Regions from separate parts of the Streptosporangium sp. NPDC051022 genome, predicted to be linked through region 2. Evidence: predicted binding sites of a transcription regulator. Region 2 holds the regulator's gene; each other region holds the start of a gene.
The links. The regulator LexA, encoded in region 2, represses DNA repair genes until DNA is damaged. The targets are predictions, from matches to a motif close to TCGAACANNTGTTCGA.
Positions count from the first base shown of each region.

Region 1 (4,033 bases), on a different contig from region 2:
CAGCGTGGACAGGCCGACCGGGCCGCCGCCGAACTTGCGCAGCAGCGCGCCGAGAACGGCCCGGTCGAGCCGGTCGAGTCCTTCGGCGTCGACCTCGTAGAGGTTCAGCGCCGCCGAGGCGACGTCCCTGTCGATCACCCCGTCGGCCCGCACCTCGGCGAAGTCGCGCACCCGGCGCAGCAGCCGGTTGGCGATGCGGGGCGTGCCCCGGGAACGCCCGGCGACCTCGCGCGCGGCGTCGCCGGGAAGCCGCAGTCCGAGCAGCCTGGCGGAGCGGTGCAGCACCTGCTCCAGCTCCGCGGCGTCGTAGAAGTCCATGTGGGCGACGAAGCCGAACCGGTCGCGCAGCGGCGCGGGCAGCAGCCCGGCCCTGGTGGTGGCGCCGACCAGGGTGAACGGCGCGACCTCCAGCGGGATCGCGGTCGCCCCCGGCCCCTTGCCGACCACGACGTCGACGCGGAAGTCCTCCATCGCGAGATAGAGCATCTCCTCCGCCGGCCGGGCCATCCGGTGGATCTCGTCGATGAAGAGAACCTCTCCCTCGGAGAGCGTCGACAGGATCGCCGCGAGATCGCCCGCCCGCTCCAGGGCCGGTCCCGAGGTGATCCGGAGCGGCACGGACAGCTCGGTGGCGATGATCATGGAGAGCGTCGTCTTGCCCAGCCCCGGAGCACCGCTCATCAGCACGTGGTCCGGAGGCCGGTTGCGTCGCAGCGCGCTGTGCAGGACCAGTGACAGCTGCTCGCGGACGCGTGCCTGGCCGATGAACTCCTCAAGCCGTTTGGGGCGCAGCGCCGCCTCGATCAGCCGCTCGTCGCCCTCGGCCTCCGGCGACACCAGATCCCGCTCGGAACTCACGCCGGTTCACCTTCGCTCACTCGGGCACCCGTACGGGTGGTCTCGCTCCTTCCGGGACCGCCGCGCCGCTCCCGGGTCCGCCCCCTCGCCGCGGGGCTCGCGGCCCCGCCGGACGGGCGGCCCGTGCCACCGGCGATCCGCCCTCCGGCCGTGAGGTCTCCCGTCATCGGACGCTCAGCGCGCGCAGCGCGGCCTTGAGCAGCGCCGCCACCTGCGGTGCGCGGCCCTGCGCGATCTCGGCGTCGGCCTGGGGGGCGACGGCGGCGACCGCCTCGTCGGCGTCCCGGGCCGAGTAGCCCAGGCCGACCAGGCCGGAGTGCACCTGGTCACGCCAGGGGGACACGACCGCACCGCCGTCGAGCGCGGCGCTGACGGCCTCCTCCGGCGTGCCGAGCCGGTCCTTGAGATCGACGATGATCCGCTGGGCGCCCTTGGGGCCCACCCCGGGAACCCTGGTCAGCGCCTTGACGTCCGCGCTCGCCACGGCCATCCGCAGCGCGTTGGGCGTGTGCACGGCGAGCATCGCCAGGGCGACCTTGGGGCCGACCCCGTTGGCCGTCTGCAGCATCTCGAAGATCATGCGCTCGTCGTCGCCGCCGAAGCCGAACAGCGTCAGCGAGTCCTCGCGGACGACGAGGGAGGTGGCCAGCCGGGCCTCCTCCCCCACCCGCAGCGCCGCCAGCGTGCCCGGTGTGCAGTGCACCAGCACGCCGATCCCGCCGACCTCGACCACCGCCCCGTCAGGCGCGATCGCGGCCACCCGTCCTCGCACCGAGGCGATCACTTCGTGCTTCCTCTCGTGTATCCGGCCCTGCCGCGGCCCCGGAAGTAGGCGGCGGCGCTCGTCGTGGGAGCGGCGCCGGCCCTGGCGGCCGCCTCGGCCAGCCGGTTGTGCGCCCCGCCGCGCCACACGTGGCAGATCGCGAGCGCGAGCGCGTCGGCGGCGTCGGCCGGCTTGGGCATCTCCGCCAGCCGCAGCAGCCGGGTCACCATGGTGCCCACCTGCCGCTTGTCGGCCGTACCGCTGCCGGTGATCGCGGCCTTGACCTCGGAGGGCGTGTGCAGCGCCACCGGCAGCCCCCGGCGCGAGGCGCACAGGATCGCCACGGCCGAGGCCTGCGCGGTCCCCATCACGGTCCTGAGGTTGTGCTGGGCGAAGACCCGCTCGACGGCGACGGCGTCCGGCTCGACCTCGTCGAGCCAGCTCTCGATGCCGGCCTCGATGGCCACGAGCCTGGCGCCGATCTCGTCGTCGACCGAGGTGCGCACGACCCCGACCTTGACCAGGGTCAGCGGTGCTCCCGGCCGTCCCTCGACCGCGCCGACCCCGCACCGGGTCAGCCCCGGGTCGACCCCCATCACCCGCAGCTCGGGCAATCGCACCGGCACGCCTCCGCTCGCCGAACATCTGTTCGGTGCCAGACTCTACCGCCTGCGCGCGCCCGACGCACGGTTACCCGGCGCCGCCGCCCTCAGAAGTAGTCGAGCATGTGGGGCGTGGCCTGGAAGGCCGCGTCAAGGGCGGCGTCGCCCTCCGCGGTCCCGGTGAGCATCCCCGCTCGCCGGAGGGTGGTGGTGGGGACCCCGGCGAACAGCGCGGAGAAGCCGCCCGCGGTGAGGACGGGCCGGGCGGCGGGCAGGGCCCCCGCGGGCTGGGCCGTCGCCGCTCCCCCGGAGACGGTCAGGTTCCAGGGGCCGGAGTTCGCGGGCCGCTGGGGATCGTCCACCTGGAGCACGGTGTCGAGGGTGACCCCAGGGGGGAAACCGCGCCGGGAGACGGCGGCTGCCAGATCGACGACACGGAACATCCAGCGGGTCTGGCCGACCTCGTCCCTGGGACGGTCGCCGATCAGCCAGAAGACCGGGTCGTCGGGGGCGACGACCGCGTGGACCGACTTGGCGATCGAGGCGGAGGAGCCCACCAGCGACCACAGCGTCCTGGCGGTGGCCTCCGAGCTCGCCACGAGGGTGGAGACCTCGATGTCGCGGCCCCGCCAGCGGTAGACGACGAGGCCGTCCTTGGCGAGATACAGGAAGTCGTCCCCGGCCGCCAGGCGCGCCTCCCAGGTGGCGGTGTTCCAGCAGACGGGGCCGCAGGCGCGGGTGGCGGCGTTGACCTCGTGGAGGACCGAGATCACCTCGGAGGCGTCGCCGGGTCCCATCCGGCGCACCTCGACCCGCTCGGTCCGCCTGATGGAGCGCAGGGCCTCCGCGGGCAGGACGGCGCGGTGCATGGCGCCCGCGTGCTCCCAGCCCAGCGAGCGGTAGATGCGGGTGGTCGCCGGATACAGGGCCGAGACCGGGTGTCCCAGGTGGGCGCAGCGGTCGAGGGCGGCCCGCACGATCGTGCGCCCGGCGCCGCGCCCGCGGTCCTCGGGGGCGACGGTGACCGAGGCGACGCCGCCCATGGACATCCGCCTGCCGTGCCACCACTGGGTGAAGTCGTGGATCCGGCTCGTCGCGACCAGGCGGGGGCCGTCGAAGAGGCCGAGGTATCTCCCCTCGCCGAGCATCGGGGTCACCAGCCTGATCCAGGCCTCCTGGTCGGCTTCGGAGACGGGCCCGAAGGCGCGTGTGCGGTTGTCCGTCACCGCGTCGAGATCGTCGACCGTCAAATCGCGTAGCTCCACGATCCCACAACCTAGGCAGTGGGCACGGAGAAGGCGAATCGCGTTCCGCGGGCGCCGGACGTGGGACCGTGCGCGAGGGCGGCGGACCGCCCGGGCGGGGCGGCGGCCGGAGGCGGGCATGACGCGGGGCCGAGCGGCCTGGACTGCGGCGATCGGCGCGGACGCGGAAGAGGCGTCGGGAGGGAGGCGTGCCGCGGTCCGGCGGCACCCGCCCGCGCGGCGGGAGCACGACGTTCCGGCGCCCGTCCTCCGGCCGGAGGACGGGCGCCGGACGGCGGGCTCAGACGTCGAGCTTCTCCATGACGTCGTCGGGGACGTCGAAGTTGGCCCAGACGTTCTGGACGTCGTCGCTGTCCTCGAGGGCGTCGATCAGCCTGAAGATCTTGCGCGCGCCGTCCTCGTCGAGCGAGATGTTCATCGTCGGCAGGAAGCTGGACTCCGCCGAGTCGTAGTCGATCCCGGCGTCCTGCAGGGCCTTGCGGACGGGGACGAGGTCGGTGGCCTCGGAGACGACCTCGAACTGCTCGCCCAGGTCGTTGACCTCC
Region 1 is NZ_JBFBCF010000027.1:112,586-116,618, reverse strand. Features, by position in the region: gene ruvB (Holliday junction branch migration DNA helicase RuvB) at 1-858, opposite strand, end outside; gene ruvA (Holliday junction branch migration protein RuvA) at 1,022-1,642, opposite strand; gene ruvC (crossover junction endodeoxyribonuclease RuvC) at 1,639-2,226, opposite strand; gene AB0N02_RS34370 (GNAT family N-acetyltransferase) at 2,331-3,488, opposite strand; gene AB0N02_RS34365 (YebC/PmpR family DNA-binding transcriptional regulator) at 3,769-4,033, opposite strand, start outside.
Region 1: the regulator LexA is predicted to act here: its motif matches at 2,259-2,274, upstream of ruvC (crossover junction endodeoxyribonuclease RuvC).

Region 2 (4,033 bases):
GTGGCATCGACGTGGCGACGGTCCCGCATGCCGAGCACAGCCTCGACGATGGGAACCACCTGTCGATCCTCCCGAAGTACCTGCCGTATCTCGCGGCTTTGTACTCCAGCATTGCGACGAACTGTGACCAGCCCGCGTCGTGCACCGACTTCGCCAGGCGGGTACGGCCCAGACCGGACACGCACAGGTCCTCCACGTACACCGCTTGGTTGTCGCGGATCAACGTGGTGGACTGTTTGTGTGCCCAGTCGCGGCGTGCATCGGCCACCCGGGCGTGCGCCCTGGCGACCCTGACGACGGCCTTCTTACGGTTCGCCGAGCCCTTCTGCTTGCGGCTCAGCGCCTGCTGCGCCTTGCGGAGCTTCTTGGCCGCGCGGCGCAGGAAACGCGGATCGCCGATCTTCCGGCCGTCGGACAGCACCGCGAAGTGAGTGCGTCCCAGGTCGATGCCTACCTCGTCCGGCGTCTCGGGCAACGGCTCGGCTGAGGTCTCGACCACGAACGACGCGAAGTACCGGCCGCAAGCGTCCTTGACCACCGTCACCGATGACGGATCGGACGGCAGCGGGCGCGACCAGCGAACCGGAACGTCCCCGATCTTCGGCAGACGCAGCCTCCCGCCCGCCGTGATCGCAAAGCAGGCGTTCTTCGTGAATCGGATCGACTGCCGGTTGTCCTTACGGGAGCGGAACCGGGGTGGGGCGACCCCGCGGCCCTTGCGCCTGCCGGTGACCGAGGCGAAGAAGTTCCTGAACGCGGTGTTCAGGTCGGCGAGTGCCTGCTGCAGAATCACCGCCGACACCTCGCCGAGCCACGCCCGCTTCGGGGTCTTTTTGGCCTGCGTGATGACCCGCTTGGACAGGTCCCCATCCGAGATGTACGGCAACCCGGCATCGCGGGCGTCCTGCCTCATGCGCAGCCCGTCGTTGAACACCACCCGCGCGCACCCGAACGCCCGCGCCAGCGACTCGCGCTGACCGGCGCTCGGGTAGAGACGGAAGTTGTACCGCAGCTGCACGCCATGATCCTAGCTTTGGGTGATGGTCGCACTACGGAAACGCTAAAACCGGTAGGCATGATGCTTTTGCCCTGCATGCCCCTTTGGTCTTCATGACGAAGTCCCGGCATCGGATATTCACCGGACCTCACCTGGATTCGCCGGATCGGTGGGTAGCGCTTCGATCAGTATCCTGCGCCGGTGCATCGAGCAGCGGAACCGTTCAGCTCAGGGCACGCCCGGGCTCGGCGGTCCTTCCATGCGGGCCTTCACCCCCGGTCTGAAAGCCGGAGCACTGGCCCGCAATTCGGCGGATGTCGTCTTCGCCTCCGACCCAGAACGTGCTCAGAGGATGACCGGGCAGACGGATGTGCCGCCGGAAATCCCTCTCTTCATCCGTGGTGGTGCTGACGATGAGGCTGAGGCTGACATTGATCCTGTAGTGCTCCCTGTCCAGACAGAGATGTCCACGGGGCAGTTGATCGTCGAGGAGCGCAAGCGTCTGCACGAATGGCTGGGTGGCGCGAGACGTTCGCTGGAGAACCTTGAAGAGCTGGGCAATAGAGTGTCGTTTCCGCCACTTCTCGGCTCGCCGGAGGAGTGGCTGGATCTCCAGCACAGGGCCTTCGAAGTGCTCGAGTTCATCCAGCGCAACCGAACCGGCGGGCCGGAGGATGACGAAGAGGAGTAGGTCTGGTTTTTTCCTGTGGACTGTGAAGCCGGATTCCGAGGGCAAGTGGGGTTCGGCTGTACAGCATCGCAGGAGAAAAAGCCGGATAGCCCAGGGCTGGTCAGGGTGCTGGAGCTGTACCTCCCCGAAATCCTCTTGAGGCCGGGTCTTTCACGTTCCGGATCGGGGTGAGGTCTTCTGAGCGAGGCGGAAGATACAAGATGCCGAGATAGGAGATCCTCAGTGAGGCCGCAGGGGTACGGAAACAACTGAGGAGCGGTCCCCTGTTATGGGACCGCTCCTGCGGTGAGTCGTCTCGAGGCCACCGCCGCCGATCTCAGAGCTTGCGCAGCACCGCCACGACCTTGCCCAGGACGGTGGCCTCGTCGCCGGGGATGGGGTCGTAGTTCGCGTTGTGGGGGACCAGCCAGACGTGGCCGTCCTTGCGCTTGAAGGTCTTGACCGTGGCCTCACCGTCGATCATCGCGGCGACCACGTCGCCGTTGTCGGCCACCGGCTGCTGGCGGACGACCACCCAGTCGCCGTCGGCGATCGCGGCCTCGATCATGGAGTCGCCGGTCACCTGGAGCAGGAAGAGCGTTCCCTCGCCGACCAGCTGCTTGGGCAGGGCGAAGACGTCTTCGACGCTCTCCTCGGCGAGGATCGGCCCGCCGGCCGCGATCCGGCCGACGAGCGGCACATAGGCCGCGGTCGGGCGGCTGACGGAGGTCTCGTCGGCGTTGGCGTCGGGATCCACCCACAGCACCGGCTCGCCGGGCAGGCGCACCTCCAGCGCGCGGGGACGGTGCGGATCACGGCGGAGGTAGCCCTTGCGCTGCAAAGCCGTCAACTGGTGCGACACGCTGGAGGTGCTGGTGAGCTGCACCGCCTCGCCGATCTCCCGCATGGACGGCGGGTAGCCGCGCTGCTGCACCGAGTCGCGGATCACCTCAAGGATCTTGCGCTGCCTGGGGGTGAGGCCAAGGGAGTCACGCCTGCGCACCGCCAGGTCGCTGACGGCCGAACCGTTCTCGTCATGCTCGCTCATGCGGTCTCCTCGCTCCCGGTCTGTATTGCTTACGTCGCACACAGCGACCGTACCCTCGCCGAAGATCATACTCAAACAATTGTTCGAAGCGTCCTCGAAATCGGCGGCGGCGTGGTGTACAACATCGTACGGGAGTTCGATCGACATCGTGTTCGATTCGCCGATCTTTCTTCGACATGTGTTCGGCCAGGTCGAGGGGGCGGGGGCAGCGTGAAGGCGACCAAGACGACGACCAAGACGACCAAGACGACCAAGATGGCCGGGGTGACCGGGGTGACCGGGGCGACGGCTGGGGCGGCGAGCGGGGAGGCGGCCGCGGGGACCGCCGTGTGGGCGGCCGGGCGGATGACCGAGGGGGTGGCCGGGAGGGTGCCCGCTGCCCGGCGTGAGGTCGCGGGAGGGGCTGTGCGGAGGGCCCCGGGGAGACCCGTGGGGAAAGTGGCGAGAGGGGCCGCCGTGAGGACGGCGGGAGGCTCTCCGGGGAGGGCCGGGGGCGGTCCTGCGGGGAGGCCGGCCGGGAGGGGCGGCGTAAGGAGGTCGGGAAGGCCGGCGGGAGCGGGCTCCCAGAAGGGGGCGCGGCGGTCCGCCCCGCCGATCCGGCTCACCCGGAGGGGGAGGGTCGTGGTGATCGCGATGCTCACGCTCCTCACCCTCGGGGCCCTGTGGGTCGGCGCCCGCATCGACGGGGCCTCCGCGCTCGAGCCTCGCGACCGCGAGGGGCTGCCGTGGGTCGTGGTGCGCGGAGGTGACACGCTCTGGGGGATCGCGGAGGCCATGACGACGGAGCGTGACGCCGCCTCGGCGGTCCGGCTGATAATGGACCTCAACGATCTGCCCGACTCCGTGATCCGGCCCGGTGCCCGGCTCTACCTTCCCGGTGACCCCGTCCGCTGACCGGACCCCCGGACAGGCCGCCCCGGGAGGCGACACGCCCGACTGCCGCCGGTGTGGCGCGCTGATCAGCGACTTCGTCTCCCGGGGTCTTCCCAACTTGCGTTCATGGGCCGACGCTCCTACGGTTGGACCACAACATCTAGTGGCTTCATCATTCTTCTCCACCATAGATTGTGTTCCTATTACCGCATCTCGACCATTCGAGGGGCGTGCGCGAGCGTCCCTCGCTGAGACCGCGGAGCAAGTGGAGTAACAAGGGAAAGGTGAGCCGCTAGGCAAGTCAAGGAGGCGACGCGCGTGCACTGTCCGTTCTGTCGTCATCCTGACACGCGGGTCATCGACAGCCGATCGACGGAGGACGGCGGTGCCATCCGCCGCAGGCGGACATGTCCGGAATGCGGGCGCAGGTTCACCACGCAGGAGA
Region 2 is NZ_JBFBCF010000019.1:70,868-74,900, reverse strand. Features, by position in the region: gene AB0N02_RS27795 (transposase) at 1-1,018, opposite strand, end outside; gene AB0N02_RS27790 (hypothetical protein) at 1,167-1,688, shown strand; gene lexA (transcriptional repressor LexA) at 2,005-2,715, opposite strand; gene AB0N02_RS27780 (LysM peptidoglycan-binding domain-containing protein) at 3,349-3,609, shown strand; gene nrdR (transcriptional regulator NrdR) at 3,907-4,033, shown strand, end outside.

Region 3 (4,033 bases), on a different contig from region 2:
CAGCGCGCCCGCTAGCTTCCGGTAGAGAGCGCCCCGCCCCGACGTCCAGTCTCCGAGGAGCGCGACGAAATCACGTTCGGTAGAAATCCGATCCATTCGACCCTCTATTGGATCTGTCCACTTGCTTCCACGATGCCAAGACTGGACGGCGTGAGCAACGGAAATGGACTGGGAAGATGGCCAATCTTCTGGTTTCCCCGGCCGAGGCCGCGTTCCCGGCCGCGGTGGTGCCGCGTTACGGAACGGACACCCGCGACGGCCCGGACCAGGCGTCCGTCGAGTCTTCCCGCCGGAGGGCGCCGTCGTCCCCCCGGTCGTGACCGGCGGCGAAGCCCGCCGGGCGCGCGACCGACGGCGCGCGCTCCGGCGACGGGCGGTGGAGACGGTGGGGGCGCCGGGTTCGTGCGGGACGGTCGAGGCCCTCCGTTTCCGCGGGGCGGCCGAGGCCCCGTTTCCGGTGGAGGCGGTCGCCGTTCGTTCCGTCGCCGGTGAGAGGTGACGTCGGGACCGTCACCCCTCACCGGCGCCTCTTGTCGCTCTCCTGTGCCGACGGCCTTCCCCCGTCGGTTCGGTCGCCGCGCTCCCGTTGTTCTCGCGACACCTGGCGCGTCCCGGGCTCGGGCGCTTGTGGCCGGTGGCCTCCCTCGTCGTCCGGTCGCCACGCCCCTCACCCCTCGGTCCAGCCGTCGGCGCGCCCGAACCTTCTCGGTTCGGCCGTCGGCGCGCCCGGGCCGGAAGCGGTTCCGATCGCCGGGGCGCCCAGGCCGGTTCCAGGGCCGATCGACGATCACCGTCCGATCTGGGAGACATGTCTTAGGCGGAGTCCTGCAACAGCCGCCTGAGCGAGTCGGCCGCGCGCCGGAAGTCTCCCGCGCTCTCCTGTCCGTCCGGCGACCACAGGAAGACCCAGCCCTCCTTGACGGGGCTGGCGAAGACGATCGTCTGTCTGTGACTGTCGGGGTGCCACACCCACAGCACCGGGTTGTCGCCTCCGACCATGCGGCTGGCCAGTCCCCGCTCCGACAGTTCGGCGGACAGGGACCCAAGGTAGGTCAGGCGTTGCTGGCTGAACGTGCTGGTCACGTCGGACACCTCGGGGTCGTTTGCCTTCAGGATCACCTCGAGGTGGCCCGGTGACAACATGCGCGGGGGAACGCCCGGAAATGTCGCCTTCCGGATGGGGTCCCGAAGGCTCTCGCGGCCAGGGAGGCCGACGGCGCGTGTGATGCCGTTCAGCCACGATCGAACAATCGTTCGGCTATATTGGACGCGCCGTCACTCCTCGGCGTGCTCTCCGGAAAATGTCGGTGGCACCCCGTAGCTTTCTGGCAACCGATTCAACCCGCGACCCTCCAGGGGGCTCCCATGGCAGCTAACGACCGCGAGAAGGCGCTCGAGACCGCCCTCGCTCAGATCGAGCGGCAGTTCGGCAAGGGCTCCGTCATGCGCCTCGGTGACGAGACCCGCGCGCCCATCGAAGTGATTCCGACGAGTTCCATCGCACTCGACATCGCCCTCGGCATCGGCGGATTCCCGCGTGGCCGCATCGTCGAGATCTACGGTCCGGAGTCCTCCGGTAAGACCACCGTCGCGCTGCACGCGGTGGCCAACGCCCAGCGGGCCGGCGGCATCGCCGCCTTCATCGACGCCGAGCACGCTCTCGACCCCGAATACGCCAAGAAGCTCGGTGTCGACACCGACGCGCTGCTCGTCTCCCAGCCCGACACCGGTGAGCAGGCGCTGGAGATCGCCGACATGCTGATCCGGTCCGGCGCCGTCGACCTGCTGGTCATCGACTCGGTCGCGGCGCTGGTGCCCAAGGCCGAGATCGAGGGCGAGATGGGCGACAGCCACGTCGGCCTTCAGGCCCGTCTGATGTCCCAGGCCCTGCGCAAGGTCGCGGGCGCGCTCAACAGCACCGGCACCACCGCGATCTTCATCAACCAGCTCCGCGAGAAGATCGGTGTCATGTTCGGCTCGCCCGAGACCACGACCGGTGGAAAGGCGCTGAAGTTCTACGCCTCGGTCCGCCTCGACATCCGCCGCATCGAGACGCTGAAGGACGGCACCGAGGCGGTGGGCAACCGCACCCGCGTGAAGGTCGTCAAGAACAAGATGGCCCCGCCGTTCCGCGTGGCCGACTTCGACATCCTCTACGGGGTCGGCATCTCCCGTGAGGGCGGCCTGATCGACATGGGTGTCGAGCACGGCTTCGTCCGCAAGTCCGGCGCTTGGTACACCTACGAGGGCGACCAGCTCGGTCAGGGCAAGGAGAACGCCCGTAACTTCCTGAAGAACCACCCCGACATGGCCAACGAGATCGAGAAGAAGATCAAGGAGAAGCTCGGCGTCGGTCCTCGCCTGGACAGCCCGGCCACCCCGCCGCCCGCTCCGGTCGTCGCCGCTGCCGGCTCGGGGCGTGGTTCCAAGGCATCGACCCCCAAGCCGGGCGACGTCTGATCCGGGTTGACCGATGACGAGGGGGCCTGATTCCGATCCGGCCGACGAGGCCGGATCGCGAGACTGGGGTGCCTGGCCCGACGTGTCGCAGGCCGCGTCCTCCAGGGCGGCCGGACGAGCTTCCGGGAGAGGAAGCGACCGGTCGCGGCGTTCGAGCCGTGATCGGCGGGGGGCCGGGGACGCCTTCGGCGCGGACGAGGAGGCCCGCTTCTCGCCGGAGGCGGGCGACGGCTTCGCGCGTGAGGCGGGAGACCGCCGCAGTGAGAGCGTCCGGCCCGGCGGGGGAGCCTGGCCCGACGCGGAGACGTGGGCCGCGCGCAGGTCTCGGGCAGGGGAGGGCCTCCGAGCCGGTGAGGAGGAGCGGTCAGGGGAGAGGCGCCGCTCCGGCGAGGGGTTCCGGGATGGCCGGGACGCCCAGGGATCTCCGGATACCTGGGATGCCCAAGGTGGAGCTGCCCCGGGCAGAGGCGCCCCGGACGGGGACAGCCGAGACGGCGACCCTTGGAACCGGCGAAGCCAGGGCGGGGACGCTTGGGGCGGGGCCCGTCAGGAGGGCGGTCCTTGGAACCGGCGAAACCAGGACGGGGATGCCTGGGACGAAGCCGGTAGAGACGGCGGTCCTTGGAACCGGCAGAGCCGGGACGACGATGCCGGGCGAGACAGTGGCGCATGGGGCGGCGGCGATCAGGACAAGGACTGTCGAGACAGCGGCCCACGGGGCAGGCGAAGCCGGGACAGGGGGACTTGGGGGAGGCGAAGCCGAGACGGCGCAGGTCGGGACGAGACCGGTCGAGGCGACGATGGGGACGGCGCCGCGTGGGGCGGGGACACCCCGGTCGGGGAAGCTCGTGGGGCCCGGCGGGCCGGACGGTCCAGGGAAGGGCGTGGGATGCCGCCGGACGGGCCGGTCGAGGGTTCTCCGGCGAGCCGGGGACCCGATGCCGATCCGCAGGCGGTGGCACGGGCGATCTGCCTTCGGCTGCTGACCATGGCGCCGCGCACCCGGGCCCAGCTCGCGGAGGCGCTGCGCAAGCGTGAGGTGCCGCAGGAGGCGGCCGATGCCGTACTGGAGCGCTTCTCCGAGGTCGGCCTCATCGATGACGAGGCGTTCGCCGCCGTGTGGGTGAGCTCTCGCCACGCCGGGCGGGGGCTCGCCCGCAAGGCGCTCGCCTCGGAGCTCCGCCACCGGGGAGTGGACGAGGACATCGTCAAGGAGGCGGTGGAGCAGCTCGACCCCGAGCAGGAGGCGGAGACGGCGCGCAGGCTGGTGGAGAGGAAACTGTCGTCGACCCGAGGGCTGGACTCCACGGTCAGGACCCGGAGACTGGCGGGCATGCTCGCCCGGAAGGGATACGGTCCGGGGCTGGCGTTCCGTGTGATCCGTGAGGCGCTTGAGAGTGAAGAGGCGGAGAATTCCGTTCCTTCCGACGACTTCGATTACCCCGATGACTGACTCGATGACTGACAAGAGTGCTTCGTGACTGTTGGTGTTGTTCTCGCATCTTTGGGGAATGGTTGGTTCGGCGAAGACGGGTGCCGTCACCGTAGGTAATGGTGGGGATGGCGGCCGGCC
Region 3 is NZ_JBFBCF010000007.1:194,834-198,866, reverse strand. Features, by position in the region: gene AB0N02_RS15460 (PLP-dependent aminotransferase family protein) at 1-96, opposite strand, end outside; gene AB0N02_RS15455 (hypothetical protein) at 814-1,083, opposite strand; gene recA (recombinase RecA) at 1,366-2,460, shown strand; gene recX (recombination regulator RecX) at 3,350-3,913, shown strand.
Region 3: the regulator LexA is predicted to act here: its motif matches at 1,243-1,258, upstream of recA (recombinase RecA).